2 regions of the Nocardioides sp. NPDC054178 genome follow, and region 2 is predicted to be linked to the other one. Evidence: riboswitches for the same ligand, from Rfam matches in the RefSeq annotation. Region 2 holds a riboswitch; the other holds the start of a gene.

Region 1 (10,415 bases), on a different contig from region 2:
TGGAGATCCTCACGGCCGAGGACTGACCCGGACCGAGCTGACCTCGTAGGTCATGCCGTCACGGCTCAGCACTCGATGACGTTGACCGCGAGGCCGCCGCGGGAGGTCTCCTTGTACTTGACCTTCATGTCGGCGCCGGTCTCGCGCATGGTCTTCAGGGCCTTGTCGAGGCTGACCTTGTGGGAGCCGTCGCCGTTGAGGGCGAGGCGGGCGGCGTTGATGGCCTTCACGCTGGCGATGGCGTTGCGCTCGATGCAGGGGATCTGCACCAGGCCGCCGACGGGGTCGCAGGTGAGGCCGAGGTTGTGCTCGATGCCGACCTCGGCGGCGTTCTCGACCTGCTCGGGTGTGCCGCCGAGGACTTCACACAGGGCGCCGGCGGCCATCGCGCAGGCCGAGCCGACCTCGCCCTGGCAGCCGACCTCGGCGCCGGAGATGGAGGCGTTCGTCTTGCACAGGATGCCGATCGCGGCCGCGGTGAGCAGGAACCGGACGATGCCGTCCTCGATCGCGGCCTCGTCCAGGCCGGCCGGCGGCGCCACGAAACGTACCCAGTAGTGCAGGACGGCGGGCACGATGCCGGCCGCGCCGTTGGTGGGCGCGGTGACGACCCGACCGCCCGAGGCGTTCTCCTCGTTGACCGCCAGGGCGAACAGGTTGACCCAGTCCATGACCCGGAAGGGATCCTGGGCACCGGCGCCGGAGGCCAGGTCGCGGTGGAGCAGCGGCGCCCGGCGCGGGACCCGCAGACCACCGGGAAGTACGCCGTCGGTGACCGGATCACGGTCGCAGCCGGCCTGCACGCAGGCCGCCATCACGTGCCAGATCTCGAGGAGACCGGCGCGGATCTCGGCGTGCGTACGCCAGGTGAGCTCGTTCGCCAGCATGAGGTCGGAGACCCGGAACCCCTCCCGCTCGCAGGTGTCGAGCAGCTCGGCACCGGTGGCGAACGGGAAGCGTACGGGCGAGCGGTCGGGGACCACCCGCGCGGCGCCCACCGCGTGCTCGTCGACCACGAAGCCGCCGCCGACGGAGTAGTAGGTGCGCTCGCGCAGCACCTCACCCGAGGCGGCGTACGCCGTGAACACCATGCCGTTGGGGTGGCCCGGCAGGCTCTTGCGCCGATGCATGACCAGGTCGGTGGCGTTGTCGAAGCCGATCGATCGGTGGCCGCCGAGCGCTAGCTCGCCGGCCTCGCGGATGGCCGCCACCCGCGCGGACGAGGCTCGGGTGTCGACGGTCGCCGGCTCCTCCCCCTCGAGGCCGAGCAGCACCGCACCCTCGGAGCCGTGGCCGTGGCCGGTCGCTCCGAGAGAGCCGTACAGCTCGGCCTTCACCCGCCTCACCGCATCCAGGAGACCGTCCGCGACGAGGCCGTCGACGAAGATCTTCGCGGCCCGCATCGGCCCGACGGTGTGCGAGGACGACGGCCCGATCCCGATCGAGTAGAGGTCGAAGGCGCTCAACGCGGTCGCGACGGCCGTGGAGCCGGCGACCTCGGCGGTCACGTCACTCCTCGATCAACGCGTCGTAGGCCGCGGCGTCGAGCAGGTCGGCAGTGCTCGAGATGCGCATCTCGAAGAGCCAGCCGGCACCGAACGGGTCGCTGTTGATCAGCGCGGGGTCCTCGACCACGGCGGCGTTGACCTCGAGCACCTCGCCGTCGGCGGGCGCGAACAGGTCGCTGACCGACTTCGTCGACTCCAGCTCACCGCAGCTCTCTCCCCCGGTGATCTTGGTGCCCACCTCGGGCAGCTCGACGAAGACGATGTCGCCCAGCGCCTCGGTGGCGAAGGCGGTGACGCCGACGCGGGCGAGGTCGCCGCGGGTCTCGAGCCACTCGTGCTCGGCGGTGTAGGACAGGTGGGTCGGGTTGGTCATGGCTGCGCTCATCTCTCGGCTCATTTCTTGGAGTAGAAGGGAAGGTCGACGATCTCGGCGTCCTCGCGGCTGCCGCGCACGTCGACCTGGACCTTGGTGCCTGCGACCGCGAGATCGGGCCGGACGTACGCCATCGCGATCGGGTGGCCGAGGGTCGGCGACGGGGAGCCGCTGGTGACGGTGCCGACCTCGTCGCCGGTGGCCGGGTCGACCACGGCGTAGCCGGCCCGCGGGGACCGGCGCCCGGCGGCCACCAGGCCGACGAGCACGCTGCGCGGGCCAACGTCCCGGCGTACGGCCAGGGCGGCCTCCCCCACGAAACCGTCGGGCTTGTCGAAGGAGACGACCCGGCCGAGGCCGGCCTCGAAGGGCGTCGTGTCGCGGGTCAGCTCGTGGCCGTAGAGCGGCATGCCCGCCTCGAGCCGGAGGGTGTCGCGGCAGGCGAGCCCGGCGGGGAGGAGCCCGTGCGGCGTACCGGCCTCGGTGAGCGCCTCCCAGACAGCGACGGCCACCGCGGGAGCGCAGTAGATCTCGAAGCCGTCCTCCCCGGTGTAGCCGGTGCGGGCGAGCAGGACGTCGACCCCGGCGACCGTGCCGGCGTCGATGGCGTAGTAGCGCAGGGCGGGCACGTCGAGGTCGGTCAGGGCCGCGACGATCTCAGCCGAGGCGGGTCCCTGGACCGCGATCAGCGCCCACTCGGCGGAGGCGTCGCGGACCGCGGCGTCGTACCCCTCGGCCCGCGAGGCCAGCGCCGGAGCGACCACGTGGACGTTGCTCGCGTTGGCGACGACCAGGTAGCGCTCCTGCTCGAGCCGGTAGACGACGAGGTCGTCGATGATGCCGCCGTCCTCGGCGCAGAGCATCGAGTAGCGGGCGCGGCCGATGCCGATCGCCGAGGGCCGGCCGACCAGGGCGTGGTCGAGGGCGCGTCCCGCCTCGGGGCCGGTCACCTCGATCTCGCCCATGTGGGAGAGGTCGAAGAGGCCCGCGGTGGTGCGTACCGCGTGGTGCTCGGCGGTCTCCGAGCCGTAGCGGACCGGCATGCTCCAGCCGGCGAAGTCGGTGAACGAGGCGCCGAGCGCCTGGTGGATCTCATGCAGAGGGGTAGCGACGGGTGAGGTCATGTGTGCGGGAGGCTCCCTGTTGGTGGGTGCCGACAGCGGCACCCGTGGACGGGTGACCTCCCCGCTCTGTCATCGCTACCTGAGAGCTTCACCGCCACGTCGGGGCGGTTTGCACCGTGGGTGCAGGACCGTCGGATCCTGACTTTCCAGAGGTCGCCTCACCACAGCGGTCAGTGGGCCTGAGAGATTCTGGGGAGGTTTGCTCCTTCGGCGCCTCACCCGGGATGGGCAAGGACTCTCCCGCTGCGGTTCAAGTGGCGGATGTGAAGTTGTGCGGCAAACCTAGGTCTGGCCACCTCGGCCGTCAAGATCCGGGCACCTCGACACCCACTAACGGGAACTGTTCTCACCCGCTCTACGATGGCGCGGTGCCACCGACCAACGCCAGCACCCGGGTCCCCGTGGTCATCCTCACCGGCCATCTCGGGTCCGGGAAGACCACCCTGCTCAACCATCTGCTGCGCCAGCCCGGTGCCCGGGTGGGCGTGGTCGTCAACGACTTCGGCGACATCAACGTCGACGCCGGCCTCGTCACCGGCCAGATCGACGAGCCGGCCTCGATCGCCGGCGGCTGCCTGTGCTGCCTGCCCGACGCCGGCGGTCTCGACGACGCGCTGGAGAAGCTGACCCACCCGCGGCTCGCGCTCGACGTCGTCATCGTCGAGGCCAGCGGGCTCGCCGAGCCCGGCACCCTGGCCCGGCTGGTCCGGTTCAGCGGCGTCGAGCGCGTACGCCGCGGTGGGCTCATCGAGGTCGTCGACGCCTCGGCCTACTTCGACACCCTCGACGACGGCCGGGGCCCGGCGCCGGTCAGGTTCGCGGCCGCGTCCCTGGTCGTCGTCAACAAGACCGACCTGGTGCCGGCTCCTGAGCGGGACGAGGTCCTGGCCCGGATCGAGCGGCGCGTGCGGGAGCACAACCCCGAGGTCCACATCGCGTACGCCGTGGGCGGCCGCATCGACCCGCGGCTCGTCTACGACGCCGCGGTGCCCGAGGACCCGCCCGACGAGCTGCCGATCGCGGCGCTGCTGCGCGAGGCGGCCGCCTCGCACGAGGCCCATCAGCATGCCCGGGCCGTCACCGTGACGACCCCGGGCACCATCGAGCCGGCGCGGCTGGTCGACCTGCTCGAGGAGCCGCCGGCGACGGCGTACCGGGTCAAGGGGACCGTCGCCGTCGCGACCGGCCAGGGCCCGCGCAGCTACCAGGTGAACCTGGTCGGCCGCAGCGCCCATGTCGCGGCGGCGCGGACGCCCGGCCCGGCGAGCGAGCTCGTGGCCATCGGACTGGAGCTCGAGACCGACGCGGTGCGGCAGCGCCTCGCCGACGCCCTGGCCCCGGCCGAACGGCCGAGCACCGAGGGTCTTCGCCGGCTGCGCCAGCTGGTCCGGGTCAGCCTCTGACCAGCGGCCTCGGCCCGCGACGTACGGCGAAGTGTGAGGACATCGACGACAGTCGCGCCGTCCCGGCGTGCTGAGCAGCTAGCCTCGTAGATGTGAACCAGCCCAGCACCGACACGCCTGACATCAAGCCCAGGTCGCGCGCCGTCACCGACGGCCTGGAAGCCACCGCTGCGCGAGGGATGTTGCGCGCGGTCGGCCTCGGAGACGACGACTTCGCCAAGCCGCAGATCGGCGTCGCCTCGTCGTGGAACGAGATCACGCCCTGCAACCTGTCCCTGGACCGGCTCGCGAAGGCGGTGAAGAACGGCGTTCACGCGGCCGGCGGCTATCCGCTGGAGTTCGGCACCATCTCCGTCTCCGACGGAATCTCGATGGGCCACGAGGGCATGCACTTCTCGCTGGTCTCGCGCGAGATCATCGCCGACTCGGTCGAGACCGTGATGAACGCCGAGCGGCTCGACGGCTCCGTGCTGCTCGCGGGCTGTGACAAGTCGCTGCCCGGCATGCTGATGGCGGCCGCCCGGCTCGATCTCGCCTCGGTCTTCCTCTACGCCGGCTCGATCATGCCCGGGCAGCTCGACGGCCGCGACGTCACGATCATCGACGCCTTCGAAGCGGTCGGGGCCTGTCTCGCGGGCAAGATGAGCCGCGACGAGGTCACCCGCATCGAGAAGGCGATCTGTCCGGGCGAGGGCGCCTGCGGGGGGATGTACACCGCCAACACGATGGCCGCTGTCGCCGAGGCGCTCGGCATGTCGTTGCCCGGTTCGGCGGCTCCGCCCGCGGTGGACCGACGTCGCGACGGCTTCGCCCACCGCTCCGGCGAGGCGGTCGTCGGGCTGCTGCGCAAGGGCATCACCGCGCGTCAGATCATGACCAAGGAGGCCTTCGAGAACGCCATCGCCGTCGTCATGGCTCTCGGCGGCTCCACGAACGCCGTCCTCCACCTGTTGGCGATCGCCAACGAGGCCGAGGTCGACCTGGCCCTCGACGACTTCACCCGGATCGGCGAGAAGGTGCCCCACCTCGCCGACCTCAAGCCGTACGGCAAGTACGTCATGAACGACGTCGACAAGATCGGCGGGATCCCGGTCGTGATGAAGGCGCTCCTGGACGCGGGGCTGCTCCACGGCGACTGCCTCACCGTGACCGGGAAGACCATGGCGCAGAACCTCGCGGAGCTGAGCCCGCCCGCGCTCGACGACGACGTGATCCACACCTTCGAGCGGCCGATCCACCGCACCGGTGGCCTCACCATCCTGAAGGGCTCGCTCGCGCCGGACGGTGCCGTCGTCAAGACGGCCGGCTTCGACGAGACGGTCTTCCGCGGCACCGCCCGGGTCTTCGACGGGGAGCGGGCGGCGATGGACGCCCTCGAGGAGGGTCGCATCGTCGCCGGCGATGTCGTGGTCATCCGCAACGAGGGCCCCAAGGGTGGACCCGGCATGCGGGAGATGCTCGCCATCACCGGTGCCATCAAGGGTGCCGGTCTCGGGAAGGACGTCCTGCTCGTCACCGACGGCCGGTTCTCCGGGGGCACCACGGGCCTGTGCGTCGGCCACATCGCCCCGGAGGCCGTCGACGCCGGGCCGATCGCCTTCGTCCGCGACGGCGACACCATCGTCCTCGACGTCCTCAACCGCACCCTCGAGGTCCACGTGGACCCCGAGGAGCTGGAGCGTCGCAAGGTCGGCTGGGAGCCGCTGCCTCCGAAGTACCGTCGCGGTGTGCTCGGCAAGTACCGCCGCACCGTGCAGTCGGCCGCGGTCGGCGCCGTCACGAGCTGACCGCGGCCCGCGCCTCAGCCGGCGCGGCGCACGATCCGTTCCATGTCGGTGATGATCACTCCGCGTGACTCCAGCTTGACCCAGCCCTTGGCGGCGAAGTCGGCCAGCGCCTTGTTGACCGTCTCCCGAGCCGCGCCGACGAGCTGCGCGAGCTCCTCCTGGGTCAGGTCGTGGCGTACGTGGAGGCCGTCCTCGGTCTCCTGACCGAACCGCTCGGCGAGGTCGAGCAGGGCCTTCGCCACCCGGCGGGGCGCGTCCGCGAAGACCAGGTCGCCGATCACGTCGTTGGCCCGGCGCAGACGACCCGACAGCAGGGCGAGCAGCCCGCGCGTCACGCTCGGGCGACCGTCGAGCAGGCCCAGCAGGTCGTCGTGCGACAGCGAGGCCAGCTCGACGTCGTCGGTGACGGCCGTGACCGTCGAGGAGCGCCGGCCGGGGTCGAAGAGCGACAGCTCGCCGAACACCTGGCCAGGCCCGAGGATCGCCAGCAGGCTGTCCTGTCCGTTGGCCGCGGCCCGGCTCAGCTTCACCTTGCCCGCCACGACGGCGTAGAGCCGGTCGGCGGCATCTCCCTCGTGGAACAGCACCTCGCCGCGCCTGAGGCGTGTCTGGCCCATCATCGCGAGCAGCGCCGTCATCGACTCGTCGTCCAGCTCGCTGAAAAGCGGTGCGTGCCGAAGCACGTCCTGATCCATTACCCAGCCGCTCCTGTCGTCATGTGGCCGAAGCCATCAGCGTACCGAGACCGGCGGCTCCGACAGCGGATGTGTGTCCCGCATCGCACGCCTGTCGAGTGCGTTCTTCGCCACACCTTCCCGTCGGGAAGGCGCGAGGCCCTCGCGTCGTTGTGATGAGGGTGAAGCTCTCCATGCTGGATCGGTCCCGGACCCGGGCGGGGTACGCCGAGGGCGCTGCGCTGACCCACACGATCGAGCGGGCGGTGGCCGCCGAGCGGCTCGGCTACCACCGGTTCTGGGTCGCCGAGCACCATGCCGTGGCCGGGATCGCGTCGGGGTCGCCGCCGGTCCTGCTCGGTGCGCTCGGCGTGCACACGTCCACGATCAGGCTCGGGTCGGGCGGGGTGATGCTGCCGCACCATCAACCGCTGGTCGTCGCCGAGCAGTTCCTCATGCTCGACGCGCTCTACCCGGGCCGTCTCGACCTGGGGCTGGGGCGCACGCTCGGCTTCACCGCGCCCGTACGCCGCGCGCTGCGGCAGGATCTCGACGACCCGGACACGTTCGCCGAGGACATCGAGGAGCTCCGCGGCTACCTCGACCGCACCGCGGCGGTGACGGCGCGGCCGGCGGCCGCCCAGCAGATCCCGATGTTCGTGCTCGCGACGGGGCGCGGGGTCGCGCTCGCGTCGCGGCTCGGGCTGCCGGTGGTCCTGGGCGGTCCGGTGCTGGACAGCCCGCGGCTGGATGAGGTGCTGGGGGCGTACCGGAAGGACTTCCGGCCCTCCTCGCGGACTTCTGAACCCTCGGTCATGATCTCCGTCGACGTGCTCGTCGCCGACACCGACGCCGAGGCCGCCGAGCTCGCGCTGCCCGAGGCCTGGGCGATGGCCAGGTCGCGGCAGACCGGCGAGTTCGGCCCGCTCGAGCCGGTCGCGGCGATCCGGTCGCAGACCTGGTCGAACCAGGTGCGTGAGCGGGTCGACGCGCATCTCGCGCGGACGACCGCCGGCTCGGCCGACACCGTCCGGCGCCGTCTCGACCAGCTGTCCGAGGCCACCGGAGCCGACGAGCTCCTCGCCTTCACCTCGACCTACGACCGCGACGCCCAGCTCGCCTCCGACGCCGCGCTCGCCCAGATCATGACCGCATCCACCCACCGCCGAGTCGGCTCGTCCTGACCGAAATCTCTGCCGAGTCGGCTCGTCATGACGCGCCGACTCGGCGGGTCGTGGTCAGCGTGTCAGCGTATGGGCGGCCTCGAGGAGGAGACGGCCGAGCTCGGCCTGGCGCGGGGGCGCGAGGCGGGCCTCGATGCCGGTGATGCTCAGCGCACCGTAGGGCTGATCGTGGGCGTCGAAGACCGCGGCACCCAGGCCCCAGCTGCCGACCACGATCAGGCCGGGGTTGACGGCGAAGCCACGCTCGCGGGTCGCGGCGATGCGCTTTCGCAGAGCGGACGCCGAGTGCTCCTCGCCGTAGGCCGGGACGAGGTCGGTGCGGGCCAGGTAGGCCTCGCGCCGCGGCTCGGGCATGAGCGCCAGGATCGCCAGGCCCGCCGAGGCGACCCCGAGCGGGAACCGGATCCCCTCGTGGAGCACGTGCGAGCGGATCGGGAAGCTGCCGTCCTCGCGCAGGACGCAGACCGTCTCGTCGCCGCGCCGGATCGAGAAGAACGCGCTCTCCCCCGTCTCCCGGGCGATGCGCAGGACCGCCGCCCGCGCCGCCGGGGTGATGTCGTGGCGGGTGGTCGCGGCGGCGCCGAGCAGGAAGCACTCCGGGCCGAGGTGCCAGTCGCCGGTGTCGTTGTCGCGCTCGACCAGGCCCTCCTCCTGGAGTGTGCTGAGCAGCCGGTGGGCGGTCGGGCGCGGGATGGCGGCGGTCGTCGCGAGCCGGGTGGTCGTCGCACCCTCCGGCTCGCGCGCGGCGAGCAGTCGCAGCAGGTGCGCGCTGCGGCGGATCACGCTGGGCTGGGTCGTGCCCGGACCGGGTTCCATGAGACGTACGATAAGGGACGTCCACTGAGTGAACGCATCTGCGGCAGCGAGGTCGGTCATCGAAAGACTGAGCGTGAACTTGCGCTCACCTATTGACCGAGCGGCCGACCCATCCTTGACTGATCAGCATGGACAAGGTCATCTCCTCAGCCGCCGAGGCGGTCGCGGACGTCCCGAACGGAGCGACCCTCACGGTCGGCGGTTTCGGGCTGTGCGGCATCCCCTCGGTGCTCATCAATGCTCTGCTCGAGGCCGGCGTGACCGACCTCGAGGTGGTCTCCAACAACGCCGGCGTCGACGACTGGGGCCTGGGTCTGCTGCTCGGCGCCGGACGCCTGCGCCGGGTCGTCGCCTCGTACGTCGGTGAGAACAAGGAGTTCGCGCGGCAGTACCTCTCCGGTGACCTCGAGGTCGAGCTCACCCCGCAGGGCACGCTGGCCGAGCGGATGCGTGCCGGTGGCTCCGGCATCGCGGCGTTCTACACCCGCACCGGCGTCGGCACGCAGGTGGCGCAGGGTGGGCTGCCGTGGAAGTACGACGACGCGGGCAACGTCATCAAGACCTCGCCCGAGAAGCCGGTGATGACCTTCGAGACGCCTGACGGCGAGCGTGAGTTCGTCCTGGAGGAGGCCATCGTGGCCGACTTCGGGATCGTGCGCGCCTGGAAGGGCGACCGCCACGGCAACCTCCTCTTCAAGGACTCCGCCCGCAACTTCAACCCGCTGGCCGCGATGGCCGGTCAGATCACGATCGCGGAGGTCGAGGAGCTCGTCGAGCCCGGCGAGATCCCGCCGAACGACGTCCATCTCCCCGGGGTCTACGTCCACCGCGTCGTACCCCTGACCCCCGAACAGGCCGCCGACAAGCGCATCGAGAAGAGGACGGTCCGCTGACATGGCATGGACACGTGAAGAGATGGCCGCCCGCGCCGCCGCGGAGCTCTCCGACGGCGACTACGTCAACCTCGGGATCGGGCTGCCGACGCTGGTGCCCAACTACGTCCCCGACGACGTCGAGCTGGTGCTGCAGAGCGAGAACGGCATCCTCGGCACCGGCGCCTACCCGACCGAGGACGCCGTCGATCCCGACCTGATCAACGCCGGCAAGGAGACGGTCACGGTACGCAAGGGCGCCTCGTTCTTCGACTCCGCGACCAGCTTCGGGATGATCCGCTCCGGCAAGATCGACGCCGCGATCCTCGGGGCCATGCAGGTCTCGGCCTCCGGTGATCTGGCCAATTGGATGATCCCCGGCAAGATGGTCAAGGGCATGGGCGGCGCGATGGACCTCGTCCACGGCGCCAAGAAGGTCGTCGTGCTGATGGAGCACGTCGCCCGCGACGGCTCCTACAAGATCGTCGACGAGTGCTCGCTGCCCTACACCGGACTCGGCGTCGTACAGCGCATCATCACCGACCTCTGCGTACTCGACATCACTCCCGACGGCCTCCGTCTCGTCGAGCTCGCTCCCGGTGTCACGATCGGTGAGGTCGAGGAGAAGACCGAGCCGCCGTTCCTCCGCTGATCGCCGAGGCGTCAGCCGGGTC
Region 2 (10,415 bases):
CTCGACGAGATCACGCCCGAGGACTTCGAGTCCCACTGAGGCTGGGCGGGACGGGGCGCGATCACTCGCTCAGCGCGAGCATCGCCTTCTCGTCGACCGTGTCGGTCTGCGCCTGGTAGACGATCACGCGCTGACCGCCGGTGCGGGCCAGTTGCATGACCTCGTAGGTGAGGGTCATCCGGCCCACCCGCGGATGCTCGAAGGTCTTGGTGCCGCCACTGCGCTCGCACACGTCGTAGAGCTCCCAGATCGCGGCGAACTCCGGCGACTTGAGCAGCAGCTCGCCGACCAGCGCCGCCAGCCGCGGTGAGTCGACGTCGGCGCCACCGACGGCGCGCAGGTGGGCGACCGAGCTGGTCACCGTCTGGTGCCACGGGTCGAGCAGGTGGCGACCCACCGGGTCGAGGAACAGGTAGCGCGTCAGGTTCCGGTGCTCCCGGGGCCCGTCCCACAGGCCCGGGTAGAGCCGCCGGGCCGGGAGGTTGGCGGCCAGGACGTCGTTGTGCCTGCTGAACACGAACGCCGGCAGCGGGCCCAGCTGCTCGAGCATGACGAGCACCGAGGGACGTACGGTCGTGTCGGTCGTGGCCTGGGGCACGCTGACGCGTCCCGAGGCGACCTCGGCCAGCTCGTGCAGGCGCTGGTGGGCATCGCCGGTCAGCCGCAGCGTGCGGGCCAGGGAGTCCAGGACCGCCGTCGACGGGTTGGTCTCGCGTCCTCGCTCCAGCCGGGTGTAGTAGTCGACCGAGACACCCGCGAGAGCGGCCAGCTCCTCGCGCCGCAGCCCAGGCGTACGCCGCACGCCGGTGCCGGCGGGCAGGCCCGCCTCTTCGGGGGTGACCCGCGCCCGGCGGGCGCGCAGGTAGCGCCCGAGCTCGGTCGAAGCCATGTCGCTCATTCCACCAGTGTGCCGCAGGCACGGCCCGGGTGAGGGGCCGTGCCACACCCACCCCTGGTGACACCCCGGCATCGCGCGGTCTGCCGCCGAGCGCGAGGCGAGGCAAGACTCCTCGGCACAGCGATCCGGAGGAGGAGCACCATGACTGCAGTTGCCCACGAGGTGTCGAGCGGAGGCCCGGCGACCGCGCCGGCGGGAAGCGTTCGAGCGCTGCTCGCCGCGCTCCTGGGCTTCACCGTGATCACGGTGGACGTGTCCGCGGTGAACATCGCGCTGCCCTATCTGCACCGGGATCTGGGTGGAGGGATGGCCGGGCTGCAGTGGGTCGTCGACGCGTACACGTTGATGTTCGCGGCCCTGATGCTCTCGGCCGGCGCGGTGACCGACCGGGTCGGCCCGGTGCGGGCCTACGCCCTGGGTGTCGTGCTGTTCACCCTCGCCTCCGTGGCCTGCGCCGCCGCTCCGGCGATGCCGGCGCTCATCGCGGCGCGGGTGCTCCAAGGCGCTGCCGCGGCGCTGGTCATGCCGGCGTCGCTGGCGCTGGTGCGGGTGGCGTACGACGCCGCGCGGGCCCGGGCACAGGCCATCGCCGTATGGACGATCGGGGGATCGGCGGCGATGGCGCTGGGTCCGGTGGCCGGCGGCCTGCTGAGCGAGTACGCCGGGTGGCGCTGGGTGTTCCTGGTCAACGTGCCGGTCGGAGTCCTCGTCGTGACCCTGCTGGCCGGCCTGCGGATCCGGCCGGTGCGGCGCCGGGCACCGCTCGACCTGCCGGGCCAGGCGCTCGCGGTGGTCGCGCTGTCCGCCCTGACGTACGCCGTCATCGAGGCCGGCCACAGCGGCTGGCGCCCGGGCGCCGTGCTCGCGGCGGTGGTCGCGTTCTCGGCGGTCGTCGCCTTCGTCGTGGTGGAGCGCCGCTCCGCGGCGCCGGTGCTGCCTCTCGCCCTGGTGGCTCGGGGCCGGGTGGCGGTCGCGCTGGTCTCCGGGTTCGGCATCAACTTCGGGTTCTACGGCGGGATCTTCCTGCTCGGGCTCTACTACCAGCAGGTGCGGGGCTGGAGCGGTGCCGCGGCGGGGCTGATGTTCGTCATCCCGGCGGCCTTGACCACCTGCGCCAACGTGCTCGCCCCACGCCTGGCGTACGTCATCGGCCGGCGCCCACTCATCGTCGGCGGCCAGCTGATTCTGGCCGTGGGGATGCTCGCCCTGCTCCCGCTCACGACGACCACGCCCGTCTGGGCGGTCCTCGTCCTGCTGGTCCCGCTCGCCACCGGCGGCGCGCTGGCGATCACCCTTGTCACCGCGGACCTGATCGACGCCGTCGAGCCCGCCCGGGTCGGTGTCGCCACCGGCGCGCTGAGCACGTTCCGGCAGACGGGCGGCGCGATCGCGGTCGCCGTCTTCGGGGGCCTGGGGGCCGGTGCGACCGGGATCCTCACCCTCTCCGGGATGCGGGCCTGCCTCCTCGTGGGAGCTGTCGTCCTGGTGCTGACCGCACTGGTCGCGACCGCCAGGCGTCGAAGGTCTCAGGCTATACTTGAGGGTTAGCCCCAACGACACGCCGGAGGGGTTCTTTGACCAGGGCCCTTGCGACGCTTACCTTGTAGTTGTCTCTGTTGTAACTCCAACGATGTGGTCCCCCCGCCGCAGCCGTTCATTCCCCGAGTGGAGTTACGCACAACGGAGTAGACGATGGAGGACATCGTGTTCGACCACGAGCAGAAGCCCGGCCACGGCGCCGACGACGCGCAACGCGCGGCGGAGCAGGCTGACGAGCAGGGCCTTCTCTTCACCGACGATGTCTCGCCCCTGCCGAGCGACACCGGCTACCGCGGCCCGACGGCCTGCAACGCTGCTGGGATCAGCTACCGCCAGCTCGACTACTGGGCCCGCACCGGTCTGGTCGAGCCGAGCGTGCGCGGCGCCACCGGTTCCGGCACGCAGCGGCTCTACTCCTTCCGCGACATCCTGATCCTCAAGGTCATCAAGCGTCTCCTCGACGCCGGCATCTCGCTGCAGCAGATCCGCGCTGCCGTGCAGCACCTGCGTGAGCGGGGCACCGACGACCTGACCCGCGTCACCCTGATGAGCGACGGCGCCTCGGTCTACGAGTGCACCAGCAACGACGAGGTCATCGACCTGCTCCAGGGCGGGCAGGGCGTCTTCGGCATCGCCATCGGCGGCGTCTGGCGCGAGATCGAGGGCACGCTCTCCGAGCTCCCCAGCGAGCGTACGACCGAGGACGGCGAGCAGGTCGCCTCGATGTCCGACGAGCTCTCCGCTCGCCGCGCCGCGCGCAACGCCGGGTGATCAGGACTCAGTCGACACCGGACCCCGAGGCCCCGCAGACGCGGGACCTCGGGGTCCGGTCGTTTATGCTGGTGGTGCTGACCATCCCGCACGGGAGAGCTCCTCTTCGAAGGGGCGCCGAAGGGGCAATTCCTCCCCGGAAACTCTCAGGCACCCACGACTGTGCGGACCAGGCAACTCTGAAGCGGCGCCGATGCTGTGACAGAGGGGGAGGGCGTACGAGTTGTCTTAGATGCCCTCAGGAGCCACTGTGTCCGACACACCCACTCTGTCCGAGCTCGACGCCGCCTCGCCGTTCGTGGAGCGCCATGTCGGGCTCTCGGCAGCCGACGAGGCGACCATGCTCTCGCGGCTCGGGTACGACTCGGTAGCAGCGATGATGGACGCCGCCGTCCCGGCCGGGATCCGCTCGGTCGAGTCGCTGGACCTGCCGGCCGCGCTGAGCGAGGCGCAGGTCGCCTCGCTCGCCCGGGAGATCGCTGCCTCCAACAAGCCCGGCGAGGCGATGATCGGGCTCGGCTACCACGCCACCGTGACGCCGCCGGTGATCCGTCGCAACGTGCTCGAGGACCCGAGCTGGTACACCGCCTACACGCCCTACCAGCCCGAGATCTCCCAGGGCCGCCTCGAGGCGCTCATCAACTTCCAGACCATGGTCGGCGACCTGACCGGTCTGCCCGTGGCCAACTCCTCGCTCCTGGACGAGGGCACCGCGGCCGCTGAGGCGCTGGCCCTGGTGCACCGCGCCAACCGCAAGGGATCCGGCCCGTTCGTCATCGACGCCGACGCGCTCCCGCAGTCGATCGAGGTCGTCAAGGTGCGCGCCGAGGCGATGGGCCTCGAGGTCGTCGTGGCCGACCTCTCGCAGGGCCTGCCCGAGGGTGACGCGATCGGCGTGCTGGTGCAGTACCCCGGCGCCTCCGGCCGGGTGCCCGACTTCAAGCCGGTCATCGACGCCGCCCACGAGCGCGGCGCCCTCGCCGTCGTGGCCGCCGACCTGCTCGCCCTCACCGTCCTGGAGGCGCCCGGCACCCTCGGCGCCGACGTCGTCGTCGGTTCGAGCCAGCGCTTCGGCATCCCGCTCTTCTACGGCGGCCCGCACGCCGGCTACATGGCCGTCCACGCGGGGATCGAGCGGCACCTGCCCGGTCGTCTCGTCGGCGTCTCCGTCGATGCCGAGGGCCGACCTGCGTACCGACTCGCGCTCCAGACCCGTGAGCAGCACATCCGCCGCGAGAAGGCGACCTCCAACATCTGCACCGCCCAGGTGCTGCTGGCCGTCGGCGCTTCGATGTACGCCGTCTACCAAGGCCCCGACGGGCTGAAGACGATCGCGACCCGCACTCACCGCTACGCCGCCGTGCTGGCCGCCGCGCTCCGGTCGGCCGGCCTTCCCCTGGTCTCGGAGACCTTCTTCGACACGCTCGGTGTCACCGTGCCCGGCCGGGCGGCCGATGTCGTCGCCGCGGCGCGCCGGTTCGGCGTACATCTGCGTCACGTGGACGCCGACACCGTCGGCATCTCCACCTCGGAGGCGACCACCCGCTCGACGCTGTCGGCCGTGCTCAACGCCTTCGGCGTCTCGGGGGTGGACCTCGATGAGATCGACCGCACCACGGCCAGCGCGCTGCCCGACGGTCTCATCCGCACCACCGACTACCTCACCCACGAGGTCTTCAACGCGCACCACAGCGAGACCCAGATGCTGCGCTACCTGCACAAGCTGGCGGGGCGCGACTACGCGCTCGACAAGGGCATGATCCCGCTCGGCTCGTGCACCATGAAGCTCAACGCAACCACCGAGATGGAGCCGATCTCGCTGCCCGGCTTCGCCGACCTTCACCCGTTCGTGCCCGTCGAGGACGCCGCCGGCTACGCGCGTCTCGTCGGGGAGCTGGAGGGGTGGCTGGCCGAGGTCACCGGCTACGACGAGGTCTCCATCCAGCCGAACGCCGGCTCGCAGGGTGAGTTCGCCGGCCTGATGGCGATCCGTGGCTACCTGGACGCGCAGGGCCAGGGGCACCGCAACATCTGCCTGATGCCGTCCTCCGCGCACGGCACCAACGCCGCCTCGGCCGTGATGGCCGGGATGAAGGTCGAGGTCGTGAAGTCGTCCGAGGACGGCACCGTCGACCTCGACGACCTGCGGGCGAAGCTCGACGCCCACGGCGAGAACGTCGCCGCGATCATGGTGACCTACCCCTCGACCCACGGGGTCTACGAGGAGGGCATCACCGAGGTCTGCTCGCTGGTGCACGAGGCCGGCGGCCAGGTCTACATCGACGGCGCCAACTTCAACGCCCTCCTGGGCTACGCCAAGCCCGGCGAGTTCGGCGGCGACGTCTCCCACCTCAACCTGCACAAGACCTTCTGCATCCCGCACGGCGGTGGCGGTCCGGGCGTCGGTCCGGTCGCGGTCCGCTCCCACCTGGCGCCCTACCTGCCCTCGCACTCCCTGCACCCCGACGCCTCGAAGCGCTCGGGCATCGGTGCGATCTCGGCCGCTCCCTACGGCTCGGCGGGCATCCTGCCGATCTCGTGGGCCTACGTCCGGCTCATGGGCGCCGAGGGTCTGACCCGGGCGACCACGGCCGCGGTGCTCTCGGCCAACTACGTCGCGGCCCGCCTGAACGAGCACTTCCCGGTGCTCTACCGCGGCGAGACCGGGCTGGTCGCGCACGAGTGCATCCTCGACCTGCGGCCGATGACCAAGGAGACCGGTGTCACCGTCGACGACGTCGCCAAGCGGCTCATCGACTACGGCTTCCACGCGCCGACGATGTCCTTCCCGGTCGCCGGCACGCTCATGGTCGAGCCGACCGAGTCCGAGGACCTCGGCGAGCTGGACCGGTTCATCGACGCGATGATCGCGATCAAGCGCGAGATCGACCGGGTCGCCTCGGGGGAGTGGACCGCCGAGACCTCGGTCCTGCGCGGCGCCCCGCACACCTCCCGGGCCCTCGTCGGAGACTGGGACCGCGCCTACACCCGCGAGGAGGCCGTCTTCCCGCAGGGCATCGACCCCGACAAGTACTGGCCGCCGGTCGCCCGCATCGACAACACCTACGGCGACCGCAACCTGGTCTGCTCCTGCCCGCCGGTCGAGTCCTTCGCCGAGTAGGCGCCGAGGCGTCACGTACGTCGGCCGAGCCGTCATTCAGGTGACGGCTCGGCCGACCGGGCTGACGCCTCGGCAGGTCAGCTGAGGGTCATGGTGGGCTCGCCGCCGGCGTTGAGGCCGGTGCCGTGGGTGCAGGTGCCCGACCTCGGCGCGCCGGCGTTGTAGGCCTGGCGCAGGCAGTTGCGCAGGGCGAGCTGGCCCCAGTAGTTGGGGTGCAGGCTCTCCTGGATGTAGTAGTTGCCGCTCGCGGTGGAGACGGTGCGGATCTGGTTGACCCACTCGGTCCTGTCCACGGCGCCGGCGGCTCGCCAGCTCGAGAGCCCCTTCTCCTCGAGCAGGCCCACGGAGCTCTCGCACAGACGACGCCCGGCGAACGCGCCGGTGACGTCGAGCGTCTTGATGTTGGTCAGGCCGGAGTCGGCCGCCGCACCCGAGATCGCGTTGTTGATCGTCGGCAGGATCGTGTTGTACGCGTAGTCGGCGTCGGCGTTCCAGAAGCCGCAGCCGCCGGTGTTCTGACGGGTGTAGCCGGACTCGCTGTAGCGGTAGACCGACGAGGTCGCCAGCGGCGAGGGGACGTTCTGGACGATCAGGGTCCAGGCGGTGTCGGCGTAGCCCGCGTTGCGCATGGCGGTGCGTACGTTCCCGAAGGCGGTGGCGATCCGCGCGCGAACCGCGGCGACGTTGCCGGCCGCCATGGCGCTGGTGACGACCGAGTCGTCCTTGCAGTAGTCCTTGAGCCAGGAGGGCGAGGTCAGGAAGTCCTGGACGCACTGGGTGACGATGGCGGCGAAGTTGAAGTCGTTGCCGCCGATGCCGATCATCACCGCCTTGACGTTGTGGCTCGCCGCGAAGTTCTGCAGCATCAGAGCCTGGCCCTGGTTGGCGCCGCTGGAGTAGAAGTCGATGCCCGGCTTGAAGTAGCCCTCGCTGGTCGTGGTCGTGGCGACCTTCGCGCCCGAGCAGGCCAGGTTGAGGCTGCTCACGCCACCGCCGAGGTGTGCCTCGGCCGCCGTGCTGCGGTGGCACCGGTTGATCGTCTCGGCGGTGTGGGTGGCGTTGTCGAAGTACGCCGCGCTGCCGCCCGCGTCGATGAGCGACTCGCCGGAGTTGCTGTTGCCCGCCCAGCGGCCGGCTTCGCCCGAGACGTAGCTGTCGCCCACGGTGACCAGCCAGGGCGTGCCGCTGCCGGGGCCGTCGGCGTGCGCGGGTGAGGCCATCAACGTTGTCACCGACAGCAGGGACGCGGGGAGGAGAAGGGTTGCGGCGACCTTGGCGACGCGGGTGGTGAGACGGGGCACGGAAACCTCCGGTTGGTCTGGGACGGGCTTCCGCGGTGCGGAGCCGCCCCAGGCTAGTGACGTACGTCACTCCCGGGGAATGGCTGGAAAGTAATACCTGTCGAGGCGAAGGTTAATTCTTCGGCGAGGCCGGCGAACGACGCGAGGGCTTCCGGCCTCAGGTGCCGAGCACCTGAAGAGTCGAGCCTTCGCGTCCCTTGGCCACCGCCAGCTGGGTGGGGATGCGCTCGCGCATCTCGGTGACGTGGCTGACCACGCCGATGATGCGACCGCCCTCGCGCAGGGTGTCGAGGACGTCGAGCACATCGTCGAGGGTGTCGGCGTCCAGGGAACCGAAGCCCTCGTCGACGAAGAGGGTATCGAGCATCTGGCCGCCGGCCTCGTTCATGATCACGTCGGCCAGGCCCAACGCCAGTGCGAGGGAGACCACGAAGGTCTCCCCGCCCGACAGGGTCGCCGGGTCGCGCGACTCGCCGGACCAGTCGTCGCGGACCATCAGCGCCAGGCCGCCGCGGCGGTCGCCGGCACCCTTGGCCGCGGAGTGCTCCAGGGCGTAGCGCTGGTCGCTCATCTTCGCCAGCCGCTCGTTGGCGGCGGCGACGACCTGGGTGAGGCGGTAGGCCACGACGTAGGCGGACAGGCTCATCTGGAGCTGGTTGTCGCTGCTCTTCCCCTCGGCGAAGGAGGCGATCCGGGCGGCGATCTCGAGGTCGTCGCGCACCGGCGCCCAGGCCGAGAGCGCGGCGGTCAGGTCGCGTTGCAGGGAGTCGAGGCGGGCGGCTCGGTTGGCGGCGGTGTCGGCTGCCGAGCGAGCGGCATCGGCGGCGTCGGCGGCCTTGCGGTGGGCGGTGGAGAGCGCCGCCAGGTCCGGCTCGTCGGTGGCCAGGGTCTCGGCGGCGCCGGGGGAGTCGAGGGTCGCCCTTGCGGCCGCCAGGCTGTCGGCGTACGCCTTGATCTGGCTGTTCAGCGCGGCGACCTGCTCCGGCGGGAGCGCGGCGGCGAGGGCGCTCTCGGGGGTGTCGAAGCCGGCCCGGACCGCGGTGGCCGCGAGGGTGCGCTCGGCGCCCGCGAGCGCCTCGGCGGCCCGCTCGGCCGCCTCCAGACGTTCGAGGACGGTGGTCGCCGACCGGTGCTCACGGTCGAGGGTGGCGAGCAGGGCATCGAGATCCGGGTGGTCGCCACGGATGTCGCTCAGCTGCTCCTCGAGCCGCTCGCGCTCCTCGGTGAGGTGACGGAGCGTGGTCTCGAGCTCCGCCGCGCGCGTCTCCAGCTCGGCCCGGAGCGTGGCCGAGCGGGCCCGGGTCTCCTCGGCGGCGGTGAGCTCGGCGCGCAGGCCGGGCTCGCGCGCGGCGACGCGCTCCAGACCCGCCAGGCGCTCGGCCAGCGACGCGGCGGGCTCGTCGGTCTCCCCGACGGTCTCCTGGGCGAGTTGGAGGCGGGTGGTGAGGTCGCGCACGTGCTGGTCGCGGGCGTGCTCCTCGGCGCTGGCGTTGTCGTAGGCCGCCTGGGCGGCCTTCTCAGCCGCGGCGTCGGGAGCCCCCTCGGCGGGAGAGGCCTTGTGCGGGTGCTCGTGGGACCCGCACACCGGGCAGTCCGCGCCGACCGCGAGCGCACCGGCGAGCTCGGCGGCGATGCCGTCCAGCCGGGCCTGGCGTACGTCGAGATAGCGGGTGCGCGCCTCCATGGCGGCCGTCCTGGCCGACTCGTGCCGGACGCGGGCATCGACGAGCTCCCGGGTCAGCCGGTCGACCTCGGTGACGGCGGCGACCTGGGCGCGCAGCACCGGGATCGCGGCAGCGGCCTCGGTGGCGGCGGCCAGATCCGCGGTGAGTGCCTCGGCCCGCTGCGGCAGCTCCTCGGCGAGCCGGGCCTGCTCTCGGGTCTGGGTGAGGATCCTGTCGCGCTGCGTGCCGGTCGCCGCCAGCTCGCGGGTGACCTCGCTCAGACGGCGCTGGACCGGCACCAGGGCGCGGGCCTGGGCGAGGCGGGCCGAGATCCGGTCCACGGCCGCCTTGGCATCGGGCAGGCTCAGGTCGCGCGGGGCGAGGGAGGTCGCCCTGGCGTGCTCACGCCTCGCCTGGTCGGTGAGCTCGCTGACCCCGGCCACGGCCTCGGCCCGCTGGGCAGCCTCGACGCGGCGTACGCGCTCCTCCTGCTCCTCGGCCGCGGCGACGAGACGGCTCTCGGCCGCAGCGGCCGCCCGCAGGCCGCGCTGCTTCTCGGCCATCGCGCGAGCGGCGTCGAGGGCGGCAAGGGTCTCCGACTCCGCGGCGAGGGCCTCCATCGCGGCGCCGGAGGTGACGGCCTGCGACTCGGTGGCCTCCTCGGCCAGGGTGCGCGCCCAGGTGGCGATCGCGCCGTCGCCGGCGGGGAGGCCGAGGTCGTGGACGTCCCAGTCGTCGGGGAGCGTGACGGCCGCGGTCTCGCTGATCCGGCTGACCACCTCGGCGACGCCGGCGTTGAGCTCCTCGGAGCGTCGCCGCAGCTCGACGCGGCGCTCGCGCAGCCAGCGCTCGACATCGGCGAACCGCTCGGTGCGGAAGAGCCGCTCGAGCAGCCGCTTGCGCTCCTCGGCGCTGGAGCGGAGGAACGCCTGGAAGCGGCCCTGGGGGAGCATCGCGACCTGCACGAACTGGGTGAGGGTCATCCCGAGGAGGTCCGAGACCAGGTGACCGGCCTCGTCGAGGCGAGTGGTGAGGGTGCGCCACTCCTCGCCGACCTGTTCCATGAGCACGACGGAGGCCTGCTGGGTCGTGGTGCCGGCGCCACGCCGCTTGGGCCGCTC

What was found. A riboswitch is a leader RNA that binds a small molecule or an ion and turns the genes downstream of it on or off. The one in region 2 is predicted to bind glycine.
Region 1: another riboswitch for glycine. It lies ahead of gcvT (glycine cleavage system aminomethyltransferase GcvT); the one in region 2 lies ahead of gcvP (aminomethyl-transferring glycine dehydrogenase).

The regions. Positions count from the first base shown of each region.
Region 1 covers NZ_JBVJKY010000010.1:103,619-114,033, reverse strand. Annotated here, with positions in the region: gene ACZ6WN_RS27905 (hypothetical protein) at 1-26, shown strand, start outside; gene ACZ6WN_RS27900 (L-serine ammonia-lyase) at 66-1,508, opposite strand; gene gcvH (glycine cleavage system protein GcvH) at 1,510-1,881, opposite strand; gene gcvT (glycine cleavage system aminomethyltransferase GcvT) at 1,902-3,005, opposite strand; glycine riboswitch at 3,062-3,161, opposite strand; glycine riboswitch at 3,163-3,258, opposite strand; gene ACZ6WN_RS27885 (CobW family GTP-binding protein) at 3,374-4,408, shown strand; gene ilvD (dihydroxy-acid dehydratase) at 4,501-6,195, shown strand; gene ACZ6WN_RS27875 (Crp/Fnr family transcriptional regulator) at 6,210-6,890, opposite strand; gene ACZ6WN_RS27870 (LLM class flavin-dependent oxidoreductase) at 7,046-8,053, shown strand; gene ACZ6WN_RS27865 (IclR family transcriptional regulator) at 8,108-8,869, opposite strand; gene ACZ6WN_RS27860 (CoA transferase subunit A) at 8,998-9,762, shown strand; gene ACZ6WN_RS27855 (3-oxoacid CoA-transferase subunit B) at 9,764-10,393, shown strand.
Region 2 covers NZ_JBVJKY010000003.1:623,349-633,763, reverse strand. Annotated here, with positions in the region: gene ACZ6WN_RS15670 (bifunctional nuclease family protein) at 1-39, shown strand, start outside; gene ACZ6WN_RS15665 (helix-turn-helix transcriptional regulator) at 62-898, opposite strand; gene ACZ6WN_RS15660 (MFS transporter) at 1,040-2,446, shown strand; gene ACZ6WN_RS15655 (MerR family transcriptional regulator) at 2,591-3,208, shown strand; glycine riboswitch at 3,290-3,381, shown strand; gene gcvP (aminomethyl-transferring glycine dehydrogenase) at 3,441-6,329, shown strand; gene ACZ6WN_RS15645 (SGNH/GDSL hydrolase family protein) at 6,407-7,630, opposite strand; gene ACZ6WN_RS15640 (AAA family ATPase) at 7,788-10,415, opposite strand, start outside.